Regions from separate parts of the Pseudoalteromonas sp. T1lg21 genome, predicted to be linked through region 4. Evidence: predicted binding sites of a transcription regulator. Region 4 holds the regulator's gene; each other region holds the start of a gene.

Region 1 (3,217 bases), on a different contig from region 4:
TTGAAATTGTGGGTAATAAAACAGCTCTGGCGAGTGCTATTCAAAACCTGATCCACAACAGTATTCAAATTATTGGCTCTGAGGCTGTGGTAACCCTGAGTGCTGAACGTGACGAAACTAGCGAAAACTGTGTTCGCATCAGTGTCAGTGATAATGGCCCAGGTGTTGATTTACGCCATGCCAACAAATTATTCGAACCTTTTTATACTACCAAAAGCCAAGGCACGGGGCTTGGACTTGCTGTTGTAAGTTCAGTCGCCAATGCGCACCAAGGACGGGTTGAAGTAACTAATAATGCTCATGGGGGAGCATGTTTTAGTTTGATCTTGCCAATAAGTGCAGAACCAATGTCAGCGGAGGCAAAATGAATACTAACTCTATTTTAGTCGTTGAAGACGACGCAGGCTTACGAGAAGCACTGATCGATACCCTTGAAATGTCGGGTATTGATTGCGTTGCTGCAGATAGCGCTGAACAAGCGATGATCTTACTTAAGCAAAATAGCTATTCATTGGTTGTTAGCGACGTGCAAATGGGCGCAATGAGCGGCCTTGACCTGTTACGAAGCATTAAACTTAATTATCCTGAGCTGCCAGTATTAATGATGACAGCCTATGCCACCATTGATGATGCTGTAGAGGCAATGCGTTTAGGCGCGATTGATTACATGGCAAAACCGTTTGCCCCAGAAGTGCTTCTTAACATGGTGAGTCGTTATTTGCCTGAAAAGGAAAAAGAAACCGATGGCCCAATTGTTGCCGATCCATCGAGCATTAAGTTATTAGAACTTGCCAGTAAAGTAGCGCGCTCAGATGCCAGTGTTATGGTGCTTGGCCCAAGTGGGTCAGGTAAAGAAGTGTTGGCTCGTTTTATCCACGATAAATCAAACCGTAGCGATGCCCCCTTTGTGGCTATTAACTGTGCTGCTATTCCTGAAAATATGCTTGAAGCAACTTTATTCGGTTACGAAAAAGGGGCGTTTACTGGCGCTATTCAAGCCTGTCCTGGTAAATTTGAGCAAGCTCAAGGTGGTACCATCTTACTTGATGAAATTACGGAGATGGATTTAGGCTTACAAGCTAAATTACTGCGTGTACTGCAAGAGCGCGAAGTAGAACGTTTAGGTGGCCGTAAAACCATAGAGCTTGATGTACGCGTACTGGCTACAAGTAACCGCGACTTAAAAGAAGCGGTGAGCGAGAATCTGTTCAGAGAAGATTTATATTATCGCTTAAATGTGTTCCCGCTAATGTGGAAACCATTAGCAGAGCGTCCGGGTGATATTATTGTATTGGCCGAGCATTTAATTGAGCGCCATTGCCTGAAAAGTAAAGAGCCTATTGCGCTATTAACCGAAGGAGCTAAGCAAAAGCTGCTAGCGCATGCTTGGCCGGGTAATGTGCGCGAGCTTGATAATGTTATTCAACGTGCGTTGATATTATGTGATGGTAACAGTATTCATCAAGATGATGTCTTTATTGAAGAATTACTCACGGTGGATATAAAACCAGTCGCTACGCCACCACACAATGCACCGGCTTATCAAGAACAGCCTGTTGACGTTAATCTAGATACTGTGCCACAAATGAGTGAGCAGGGTAACTACAAAGACGAGCTTAAAGACAAAGAGCATCGTATTATTTTAGAAACCTTAGCGCGCTGTAATGGTAAGCGTAAAGAGGTTGCAGAAACCTTAGGTATTAGTCCGCGCACGTTACGTTATAAATTGGCGCAAATGCGTGACTTGGGTATTGCCTTACCTGCATAAACTCCCACCAAAAAGTTAGTTAAGCAAGCTCACATTTTTGTGAGCTTGTTTGCTGTCAAAACTCTGACAAACAAAATAAACACGTTAAATCATTGATATATAATAATTTATTTTGTGGCATGATTTGTGCTTTATCAGTGCATAAGTAAACTGCATTGTCAGAGAGTATTATGAAAGTTCAAAACAGCGCATTATTTCAAGAAATGCAATCTATGGCCTTAGAAGCAGGTCGTAGTAACTCAATTAATAATTTACCAACACAAACTCAGCCAACATCATCGGCACAGTTTGGTGATTTACTTACCAATGCACTTGATACAGTGAATGGCTTACAACAAGAAGCAAAACAAAAAGTAACGGCAATGGAAATGGGCGACCGCAGTGTTTCTCTTGCTGACGTTATGATTGCTTCGCAAAAGTCATCAGTCGCTTTTGAAGCAACGGTACAGGTTCGAAATAAGCTTGTTGAAGCTTATAAAGAAATCATGAACATGCCTGTTTAACTAGGTAGTGGAGAATTATTGTGGCGCAATCTAATCAATCAACTGATCTAGCCTTAGCCGGCGGTGGTATCGATTCAAACGATACCGATGATCATCAAGAGCAAAAGTCAGGCTACTTAAGTGCCTTAAACGGTGTAGACGTTTTACGCCAGGTTACTTTAGTGATTGCTTTGGCAATCTGTTTGGCTATCGCAATTTTTATTATTATTTGGGCTCGTCAGCCAGATATGCGTCCGCTTGGTAAAATGCCAACGGAAGAGCTTATTCAAACGCTGGACTTTTTAGACGCTCAAAAGATTGATTACGAACTTGATGGTAATGTCATCTCTGTTGAAGAAGGTGAATACCAAAACATTAAATTATTGATGGCTCGTGAAGGCCTTGAGCAAGCGCCAAGCTCAGGTACTGACATCATCATGCAAGATATGGGTTTTGGTGTAAGCCAACGCCTTGAACGTGAACGTTTAAAACATGGTCGTGAGCAACAGCTTGCGCGTACCATCGAAGAGCTAAAAAATGTTACTCGCGCCAAAGTACTTTTAGCTATTCCAAAAGAAAACGTCTTTGCTCGCCGTGAAAAGCAACCTTCAGCAACTGTTGTATTGACCTTAAAACGTGGTCGTACACTTGATGGTGAAGAAATTGACTCAGTGGTTGATATTGTTGCATCAGCGGTGCAAGGCCTATCGCCAGAGCGCGTTACTGTGACTGATCAAAATGGTCGCTTACTTAACTCAGGTTCACAAAATTCACTTGCTGCTCGCTCTCGCAAAGAGTATGAAATTGAGCGTAAACGTGAAGAAGAATACTTAAATAAAATCGACAGCATCCTTATTCCTGTTGTGGGCTTAGGTAACTATACAGCGCAAGTTGATTTAAATATGGATTTTAGCGCCGTAGAAGAAACACAAAAACGTTATAACCCAGACCTACCTGCTGTGCGCAG
Region 2 (3,217 bases), on a different contig from region 4:
CTTGCTCTAAAATAGAATGTGATTGTGTTTCGCCATCTATAGTTAAATTAATTGAACTTGTATCAATCTGATTTCTTAATATTCGCTTATCAGCACCATCGGCTATCGTTTGGTACAAGCGTACTGCAAAGCCATTATGAAAATCAGCACCAATGCCAACTAATTCCCCTTCAATCTTGTAGCCCATGGCCTGGCCTTCTTTATCAATCAATGTAGTACGATAATTTACAACTAAATCGTTAAAGTCATAGTCACCAGCGAAAGGCCATTGATCTTCATAGGCAAGGGTTACCCAACCATTCTCACTTGGGTATACCAAACTGCCATAAGTGGTTACCGGATAGTCCTCCACTTCGCCGCCTGTTACCCCACCACTTGCGGTAATTGGGTTAGCTTCGCTGCCATCTGTGACACGAAAACGTGCCCATGTTGCTCCCATCACAGCATCACTCGGTACATCAACCAGCACACTGTTATCACCTTGATTTAAGCGATACTTGCTCACTGTGATTTCATCTGGATCAAACTGGAAATTTTGATCCCAATCGAACCAAGCATATAAATAGCCATTATCATTAGGTGCGGTCACTATTACCTGGCTGGTAGAGCCTGCAACAAAATCAGTAACAAATCTCACACCATCATCTGAACTATCGACCGGTGAAGCCTGTAAATCAGCAGGTGTGTTAATATTTTCGCCATCAACAACGGCTCCTAAATAAACTAAATTTGATTGGTCTTCATTAGGGTCAAACAAATGGCGGGCACCACTATGAGCAAGTGCTGTTTTATATGGCATGGGTGCATCACCAAAGTCGATAGAATTATCAGTTACTTTTACTTCAGCAATAGCACAGCGTGCACCATCATTTTGATTCGATGTTGGCCCTAAGGTAAACACTGAAGCAGTAGGCGTATAACCCATTACAGGGCTGGTGCTCAAATCTACTTTATGGATTTTACCGCTGCGGTTATTACTAAAATAAAACTGGCCTTGTACATCAAAATAGCCTGCACCATTAGCACCGGTATCACCTGCTATGTCGAGGTTAGCGACAAAAGTGGGTGTCTGGTTATCTAAATTTATTTCATAGAGGTCGCCGTTTGACTCAACCGCATACAAAAGATTGCTGTGTGGATGAAAAGCAAAATCATAAATAACTAAATTCCAGTTCGCTGAGCCTGCAACTAATTGTGCCTGATACTCGTCGGCCTCTTCAGTTAAATCAATGCCATATAAACCAAATTTAGGGTGGTATAAATAGTAAATCGCCTGATTAGTTTCACTATTTACATGAATATCACCAACATAAAAATTGGTATCTGGCAGGCCATTTACAGTCAAACGTTGTAAAACATAATCGTCACCAATACGCACAACACTTTTTGGTGCTTGTTTACTAAAGCCATACATATATTGGTCTTGATAATTAAAGCCAACCGCATTAACGCTGTCGTTATTCGTTTCTGTTGAAAAATCCATTGACGCTGCAAGCACGGTGGTTTTGGCTGATACCAGGTCAACGCCATACATTTGCGCAGGCGAACCTTGAATTAAAAATGCCTTACTTGGGCACTGTTCAAATGGTGCTGCACTTACGAAGCCAGTTGCAAGTGCGGTTATTAGGTAAGCGGGTATGTTACTTTTCATAATTACACTCTCCTGTGGATGTGTTATTACTCAAAGCAGTAACCATTCCAAAATACAACTCATTCTAAAACAAGACGTTATGAACAATTGGGCTGAGTATTTGCAAGATGCAAGAGGCATAGTTGCATAATGCAATTCTTTTTAGCTATAAAAGCAAATCATTCCCACTTAAAAGAATGACATGCTAGACTAGTTAGGAATAAAAATAATAATAAACCCCACTATGAAACTTAAAGCCTCTGTAATTCTGTACTTTGCCTTATCAATGAACAGTGCTTTTGCATCAACACTGCAACACAACATTGATGAAGCCAGAACAATCAGTGACTACCAAAAACGATATGACTATTTAAAAGCCATCGATAAAAAGCTTATTGAGTCCGCCAGCCTTGCAGAACAAGTCAGTTTTAACGTTAGATTAATTCACGTTCACATACACCTCGGCCAATTTCAACAAGCGCAAACTATCATTGATGAACTTGAAGCAAGCCCTAAATACAAAAGCGACGCCCCCATTTACAGCGAGTTATATCTTGCAAAAGCCCGCCTCGCCTACAGAGAAGGTGACTTAGTATCTGCAATCAATTTATCGCAACAAAATGTCGCCCTGTTTCAGCGTTTACAACTTATCGATTATGAAATTGATGCCGTGGCGAGCCTTGTCAGTGCTTATCATAATGCAGGCGAGTATCAAGCAGCCTTGAACTTGCTTGAGGTTTATATACACGACAAAAATCGTGAATTAACTTTAAAACAAAAAGAAATGCTCTACCATGGTTATTCGCGTAATCTTGAGCAGTTAGACCGGTTTACGCTTGCTCTAGAATATAAGCTAAAACGCCGTGAAGTTATTCAGCAGATGTCACCGTCCATCTCATTACAAGCAGGCATAAGTTATTCAATTGCCCAAAGTTATTTAGATTTAGAACAATACGAAAAAGCAAAGAGCGAATTTATTATAGCCCTTAGTTTTGATAGGCAAACGGGTTCACTTTCTGATATCGGACATAGTTTAGTTAAACTATCCCAATGCGAATATGGGCTAAAAAACTACAATGCAGCACTTGAATACGCACAAGAGGCTCAACAGGTGTTCGCAAGTTATAACAGCACACGAAATACTGCCTGGGCAAACCATAATATTGCGATAAATTTGCTCGAAGTCGATAAAGCAACTCAGGCATTAACCATTGAAAAACAAGTGATCACTGAACTCAAGCAAGACGATCACTTATATATTGATGTATTACTCACATTAGCAAAGCTATACATTGGCTCTACTGAGCACGAACAAGCTAAACATTTTGCTGAGCAAGCCTACAAGTTAAGCAACCAAAAAAATAAGCTGCAAAAGCAAATCACAGCCCTAGAACATTTGATCACTGTGGCAGTACAACAAGCTGATTACAAACAGGCATTTTCGTACCAACGGACTATTACAGAGCTTGAAAAAGGCTTTGCCCGCAACAACTACAATCAACGTTTAGCGGAGCTGCAAAACTCCATTGCGATGCGCGACCGCGATTTGGCCATTCAAGATTTAAAGCTCCAAGACAATGAAAAAAG
Region 3 (3,217 bases), on a different contig from region 4:
CGCTCAATAACTGGTTGATTTTACTCTCCTGAAGTTCAGGTAACGGCGGTAATTCATCTAAACCAGCTAATGAAAAATAATCTAAGAAAGCGGATGTGGTAGCATACAACGCTGGGCGCCCTGGCACTTCTTTGTGGCCAACAACCCGAATCCACTCTCTTTCTAATAAGGTTTTAATAATTCCTGAGCCAACGGTCACACCCCGTACTTGTTCAATTTCACCACGGGTAATAGGTTGTCTGTAGGCAATCAAGGATAAAGTTTCTAGTAGTGCTCTTGAGTATTTAGGTGCGCGTTCTTGCCATAAGTTTGCCAGCCAAGGGGCTAAACTGGCACAGGCCTGAAACCTGTAACCGCTGCCAACTGCAACAAGCTTGATGCCTCGGGTTTGATAATGCGTTTGAATCTGTTCGATTGCATTATTAATGCGTGGCATAGATACGCTTAAATCAGCTAATACTGTCTCTTTTAAATGACGTTTAGACACAGGTTTTCCAGCAACAAAAATCGCGGCTTCTATGATTTCGACTAACTGTTCATCACTGATACGTTTTGTGGCCATTGCTACTAAAGGTCATTTTAAATCACTAACGCACTATTATGACAGAAGTCAGCCAAGGTTGGAAAAATTATTGTAAAAAAGCCAGTGTAAAACACTGGCTTTGGGGGATTTTTATGAATAAATATTGAAATTAGCTTTTTTTGACCATTTCAAGGGCATCATCTTCTGCCACATCGCTGCCATATTTGCTAATGTAGCTAATGAACTCGGTGCGACTTACACGCTTATCTTTGTTGCTATCCATGTAGCCAAAATGATTTGCGATGTCGTCGTCATCCGCTTCTTCAATAGAGATGTAACCATTTTTATCGTTGTCTAACGATTTAAAGTCACTTTCGATCGGGTCAAACTTAGCGATTTCTGCTTTAAATGCTGATTCAGACACCTCGCTATCTGTTGCCACTTTGCCTGTATTTAACTGCATGTAGGCGTTAAATTCTGTACGGCTAATTTGCTCATCCATGTTGGTATCGATGTTTGAGAAATGCTCCCAAATTGCATCGTCATCTGCTTCTACTTTCGAGATATAACCATCATGGTCGTTATCTAGGCTGCCAAAATCGCTGTCGATTTTTGCTAAAGAGTTACTTGCAGAACATGCTGATAGGCTTAATGCTGCTAAAATTGTTGATGCTAAAGTTAACTTGTTCATAAGACATTTCCTTGTAGTCGATTAGATTCAGTTAGACTATTTCAAGTTGAATGCCAAAATGCCTTATTGACTAAAATCAAGCACTTACAACTAAGTTAAGTTTTGGTTAAGCCTATGATTTAGAAAGCTTTTCATGGATTGCTGTAATTTTTTCATAAAAAAAGCGCTCCGATGAGCGCTTTTTACAAATCGCTAAAATGTCGCGATTAGATAGCTGCGTTTTGGTAACGCTTAACGAAATCTGTTACTGCTTCGCCATTACATTTTAAGGTATTTAAGTTACCAATTTTTTCACGCACAGGTGTTAAACCTTGCTTAAGTGCAGTAATACAAAGCTGAGTTTCTTTTTGCTCATTTTTAGCAAACACTTCAACAGCTGCTTTTGTTGCTGCTTCTTGTGATTGTGCTTTTTTAGCAATTTCACGGATATCTGTGCCGTTACATAAAATGCTTTGTGAAAAACGTGACATTGAAATGCCGTGTTTTGCTGCTTCTTTACGTGCAGCGGTAAACCCTTCGTTCGCACTTAAGCTACATAACTTTGATTCGATACGGTTATCAGCTGAAAAGTAGTGCGGGTTGCTTGCTAATGAGCCAAATGAGATACATGCAAGAGAAAGCATCACTAATTGTTTTTTCATGGTTTACCTTTAAATAGTACATAATATGAACGGGTGGTTTGCGCGCATTATATAAACAAAAATCAGTAGATCAACTGAATTATTTATTTAATTTAATAATTAATAATGAGTTAACAATGTCTTTAAAATAAGCAGCAATTGATCAACATTTACTCAATTTGATTTTCGTAATTTGCTCATGAATAAGCCCTAGTTTGATGATAGAATTGCGCTAAACGAATAATCAAAAATACAGATAGGTAAACCATGAAGGTAATCTCATTTAACATTAACGGGCTGCGCGCTCGTTTACACCAATTGCAGGCCGTAATTGATAAACATCAACCAGATATCATCGGCTTACAAGAAATCAAAGTGCACGATGAGGCCTTCCCTCTCGAAGACGTACAAAAAATGGGCTATCACGTTTATTTTCATGGTCAAAAAGCACATTACGGTGTGGCGATGTTATGTAAGCAAGAACCTAAATCTGTAGTAAAAGGTTTTGCAACCGATACCGACGAATCACAGCGCCGTATGATCAGCGTAACAGTGACACAAGAAAATGGTCGCGACTTAACGGTAATGAATGGCTACTTCCCGCAAGGTGACAACATTGCCCATGAAACAAAGTTTCCTTATAAGCGTCAATTCTATAAAGATTTAATGACCCATCTAGAAGATAACCACACGCCTGATCAAGATGTTATCGTGATGGGTGACATTAATATTTCGCCAACTGATCTCGACATTGGTATTGGTGAACCAAACCGTAAACGCTGGTTAAAAACAGGTAAGTGTTCTTTCCAACCTGAAGAGCGTGAATGGTTAAGCACGTTATTAAACTGGGGCTTTAAAGATACCTTCCGTGAACTTTATCCAGAAAAAACAGAACAATATTCGTGGTTTGATTACCGCTCAAAAGGGTTTGATGACAACCGCGGTCTGCGTATTGATGTGATCTTAGCAACCCCTGCTCTTGCTGAGCGTTGTGTTGAGTCTGGTATTGATTACGAGTTGCGCGGTATCGAAAAACCATCTGATCATGCGCCAATTTGGTCAACATTTAACGCATGATAGACACACTGCAATGGCAGCTCCCATTGTGGAGCTGTGTGGCTATAATAATTTGGCTCAGCTTTGATAAGCAAAGCGCATCACATTTGCTGGCAACACCGATAAGACAAGTGGGTGTACTCGCATGTGCCCTTGTACTTGCGGTACTGTGGCGTATTAAAGCAGGCATATTACCTGGCCTCGAATTGCATATTTTGGGGGTCACCGCAGTGACCCTAATTTTAGGTTGGCGACTGGCTATTTTTGCAAGTACCTTGGCGAGTTTGTTGTTAGTGCTGGTTGCACAATTGCCAATCAGTTTATTGC
Region 4 (3,217 bases):
GATCTTTTCGCGAATTGATTCAGCTAACTGATGAACACTCAAATCAGTGGTATCAATCATAAAATCAGCACGAGTGATCAGTACATCGAGCAAGATTTTTTCTTGTTTAATAGCAAGATCGAGTGGCAAAGAATCAATCGATAATGGATGTAAGCGGCGTGTTTCTGAAAAGCGCTTTATCAGGGTTTGATCATCACTATCTAAGTAAAATAGCGTTGGGTTTGCAAACCCTGGTAGGTATTCAAGAATATCGTTAAATTCTTGCTGCTCTTTCGGTAAGTTACGTACGTCGATACTGACTGCTATTTTATCGTAATTATCAGATACGCTACGTACGAGTGAAGGCAGCAAATTCACTGGAATATTATCAACGCAATAATAGCCTAAGTCTTCAAGTACTCGTAAAGCGACCGATTTACCTGAGCCTGAGCGACCGCTGATAATGATTAATTCCATTTATGCCTCTGCTGATATGACCTGAAACAGTTGCTGATCGGTTGTAGCACTGCGTAACTGTTTACAAAATTCTTTATCTTTAAGTCTATCAGCAATTGTTGATAAGGTCTTTAGGTGAAGCTGACAGTCACCATCTGGTACGATGAGTGCCACAAATATATCAACCGGGCGGTTATCAATAGCATCAAAATTGATGGGTGATTCACTCACTATGATAAACGCATGGGGTTCATCGGCACCGCTCATTCGACCATGGGGAATAGCAATACCGCGACCGATGCCGGTGCTGCCTAGTTTTTCTCGGTTGAGCAAAGCATCTAGGATATCTTGTTGCGATAAATGAGGAAGCTGCTGGTGGGCCAGTTCGCTGATATATTCAAGAATTCTTTTTTTGCTATTAAAAAGGACCGCAGCTTTGCTGCAGTCCTGGTTAGTAAGTGAACTTAGTTTCATAATTTAATGTCGAGCTAATTTCTCTTTGTGTTTAATGACTTGGCGATCAAGCTTATCGATCAGTGAGTCAATGGCTGCGTACATATCTTGATGTTCTGTCGAAGCGAACAATTCGCCTCCGTTTACATGTAAAGTTGCTTCTGCTTTTTGGCTTAATTTTTCTACATCTAGAATGACATGAACATTATTTATATGGTCAAAATGCCTTTCTAGTTTCGCAAACTTGGTGTTTACATAGTCTCTTAATGAATCAGTGATTTCTACATGACGACCAGTTAAATTTAGTTGCATAAGCATTTTTCCTTCTATGTAAAACGTCTAAATCAAACTCTTGCGCTGATTAGACGGAGGTATTGCTAGAGACTCACGATATTTTGCAATTGTACGTCTAGCTACTTTAATTCCTTGCTCAGCCAATATATCTGCAATTTTACTATCACTCAATGGTTTAGCTGAGTTTTCTGCGGCCACTAACTTCTTGATTAAAGCGCGTATTGCCGTAGAAGAACACTCACCACCATTTTCGGTGCTGACATGGCTTGAGAAGAAATATTTCAACTCAAAAATACCCCTCGGGGTATGCATATATTTTTGCGTTGTTACACGTGAAATTGTCGATTCATGCATTTCGACCATTTCAGCAACATCATTTAGCACCATCGGCTTCATCGCTTCAGGGCCGTGCTCAAAGAAAGCTTGTTGTTGTTGAACGATACAGTTGGTTACTTTTAATAACGTATCGTTACGGCTTTCTAAGCTCTTAATAAACCACTTTGCCTCTTGTAAGTGAGAGCGAATAAATTGGCTGTCGCTACTCGATTTTACTGAGCGAGACATAGCCGCATATTGGCTGTTTACTCTAATCTTTGGCATACAATCTGGGTTTAACTCAACCACCCAGCGACCTTTTACTTTTTTCACTGATACATCAGGTATAACGTACTCAGATTCTTCGCGTACTATGCTATCCGCAGGCTTAGGATTTAAGCTGTGAATAAGCGTCATCACTTCTTTAAGCTCATTTTCTTTAAGCTTAGTCTTTTTCATCAAAGTGCGATAGTCGCGACTCGCTAATAATTCGATATGCTCAGATAAAACCATTTTAGTTTCAGCTAAATATGGTGTGCTAGCGTCAAATTGACGAAGCTGAATACACAGGCATTCTTGTAAACTGCGCGCGCCAATACCAACAGGATCGAATAATTGTATTCTTTTTAAGACCGCTTCAACTTCATCAAGTTCGATTTCTTCTTCATCGTTATTTTGATTAAAGCTTTCGACAATATCTTCACAGCTGATCGTTAAAATACCTGAGTCGTCTATGGCTTCTACTATGGCTACGGCAATCGCTTCGTCAGTTGGGCTAAATGGCGTGAGCTGTAATTGCCACATTAGGTATTCTTGTAGGGTTTCAGTTGATGCGCCTTGGTAAATAGACTCATCTTCAGGCATAGGTCCTGATGATGTTGATGGGGCAGCACTCATGTACTCGTCCCACGTGACGTCCATTGCTAAGTCATCACTTACGGTGTCTTTATTGAGGGCGTCACTGCTTTCTTGCTCGTATTCGCTAGGTGCTTCTTCTGCAGACGCGCTTAGTTGCATATCGTCAGATTCAGCTTTTTGCTCATTCTTACCGATACTTTCTTCGTTGTAATCAGCCTCTTCCACTTCAAGTAGGGGATTACTATCAAGCGCTTCTTGAATTTCTTGCTGGAGATCCAATGTACTGAGCTGCAACAAACGAATCGCTTGTTGCAGTTGTGGAGTCATTGTAAGTTGCTGGCCCATGCGCAGCTGTAATGATTGCCTCATGTATCCCTAACAATCCTTTTTAAGTTATCGATGACTGTGCTGTGACAGTTAAAAAATTATCGATTTATTGTCATTGTTATAAGTCTAGCAGATGCTCTAGTCGGTGGCGTAATGGTTACAGCCTGAATTGCTCGCCTAGATATACATCACGTACAGTTTGGTCAGCTAATACGTGCTCAGGTGTGCCTGATGCAATTAGCTCCCCATGAGAAACAATGTAGGCTTTTTCACAAACATCAAGGGTTTCTCTAACATTATGGTCAGTAATGAGTACCCCAATACCGCGGTTTTTTAGGTGCTCAATAATTTTCTTTATATCTAACACTGAAATTGGATCAACACCAGCAAAAGGCTCATCTAAAAGGATAAATTTAGGATTTGCGGCTAATGCGCGAGCAATTTCAACGCGGCGACGTTCGCCACCTGACAGCGCCATACCTTGGCTGTCACGGATATGTTGAATGCTAAATTCGTCGAGTAAGCTGTTTAGCGT

What was found. The regulator sigma-54, encoded in region 4, starts transcription at its own class of promoters, with help from an activator protein. The targets are predictions, from matches to a motif close to GTTGGCACGNNNNTNGNNT.
Region 1: the regulator sigma-54 is predicted to act here: its motif matches at 1,882-1,900, upstream of fliE (flagellar hook-basal body complex protein FliE).
Region 2: the regulator sigma-54 is predicted to act here: its motif matches at 1,685-1,703, upstream of C2M25_RS08380 (LruC domain-containing protein).
Region 3: the regulator sigma-54 is predicted to act here: its motif matches at 1,254-1,272, upstream of C2M25_RS07425 (EF-hand domain-containing protein).

The regions. Positions count from the first base shown of each region.
Region 1 covers NZ_PQBX01000060.1:190,931-194,147, forward strand. The annotation lists gene C2M25_RS14795 (sensor histidine kinase) at 1-368, shown strand, start outside; gene C2M25_RS14800 (sigma-54-dependent transcriptional regulator) at 365-1,768, shown strand; gene fliE (flagellar hook-basal body complex protein FliE) at 1,939-2,271, shown strand; gene fliF (flagellar basal-body MS-ring/collar protein FliF) at 2,292-3,217, shown strand, end outside.
Region 2 covers NZ_PQBX01000039.1:107,000-110,216, forward strand. The annotation lists gene C2M25_RS08380 (LruC domain-containing protein) at 1-1,651, opposite strand, end outside; gene C2M25_RS08385 (ATP-binding protein) at 1,875-3,217, shown strand, end outside.
Region 3 covers NZ_PQBX01000035.1:14,628-17,844, forward strand. The annotation lists gene scpB (SMC-Scp complex subunit ScpB) at 1-562, opposite strand, end outside; gene C2M25_RS07425 (EF-hand domain-containing protein) at 693-1,214, opposite strand; gene C2M25_RS07430 (hypothetical protein) at 1,421-1,855, opposite strand; gene xthA (exodeoxyribonuclease III) at 2,102-2,911, shown strand; gene C2M25_RS07440 (energy-coupling factor ABC transporter permease) at 2,908-3,217, shown strand, end outside.
Region 4 covers NZ_PQBX01000001.1:84,295-87,511, forward strand. The annotation lists gene rapZ (RNase adapter RapZ) at 1-456, opposite strand, end outside; gene ptsN (PTS IIA-like nitrogen regulatory protein PtsN) at 457-909, opposite strand; gene hpf (ribosome hibernation promoting factor) at 913-1,200, opposite strand; gene C2M25_RS00425 (RNA polymerase factor sigma-54) at 1,228-2,724, opposite strand; gene lptB (LPS export ABC transporter ATP-binding protein) at 2,840-3,217, opposite strand, start outside.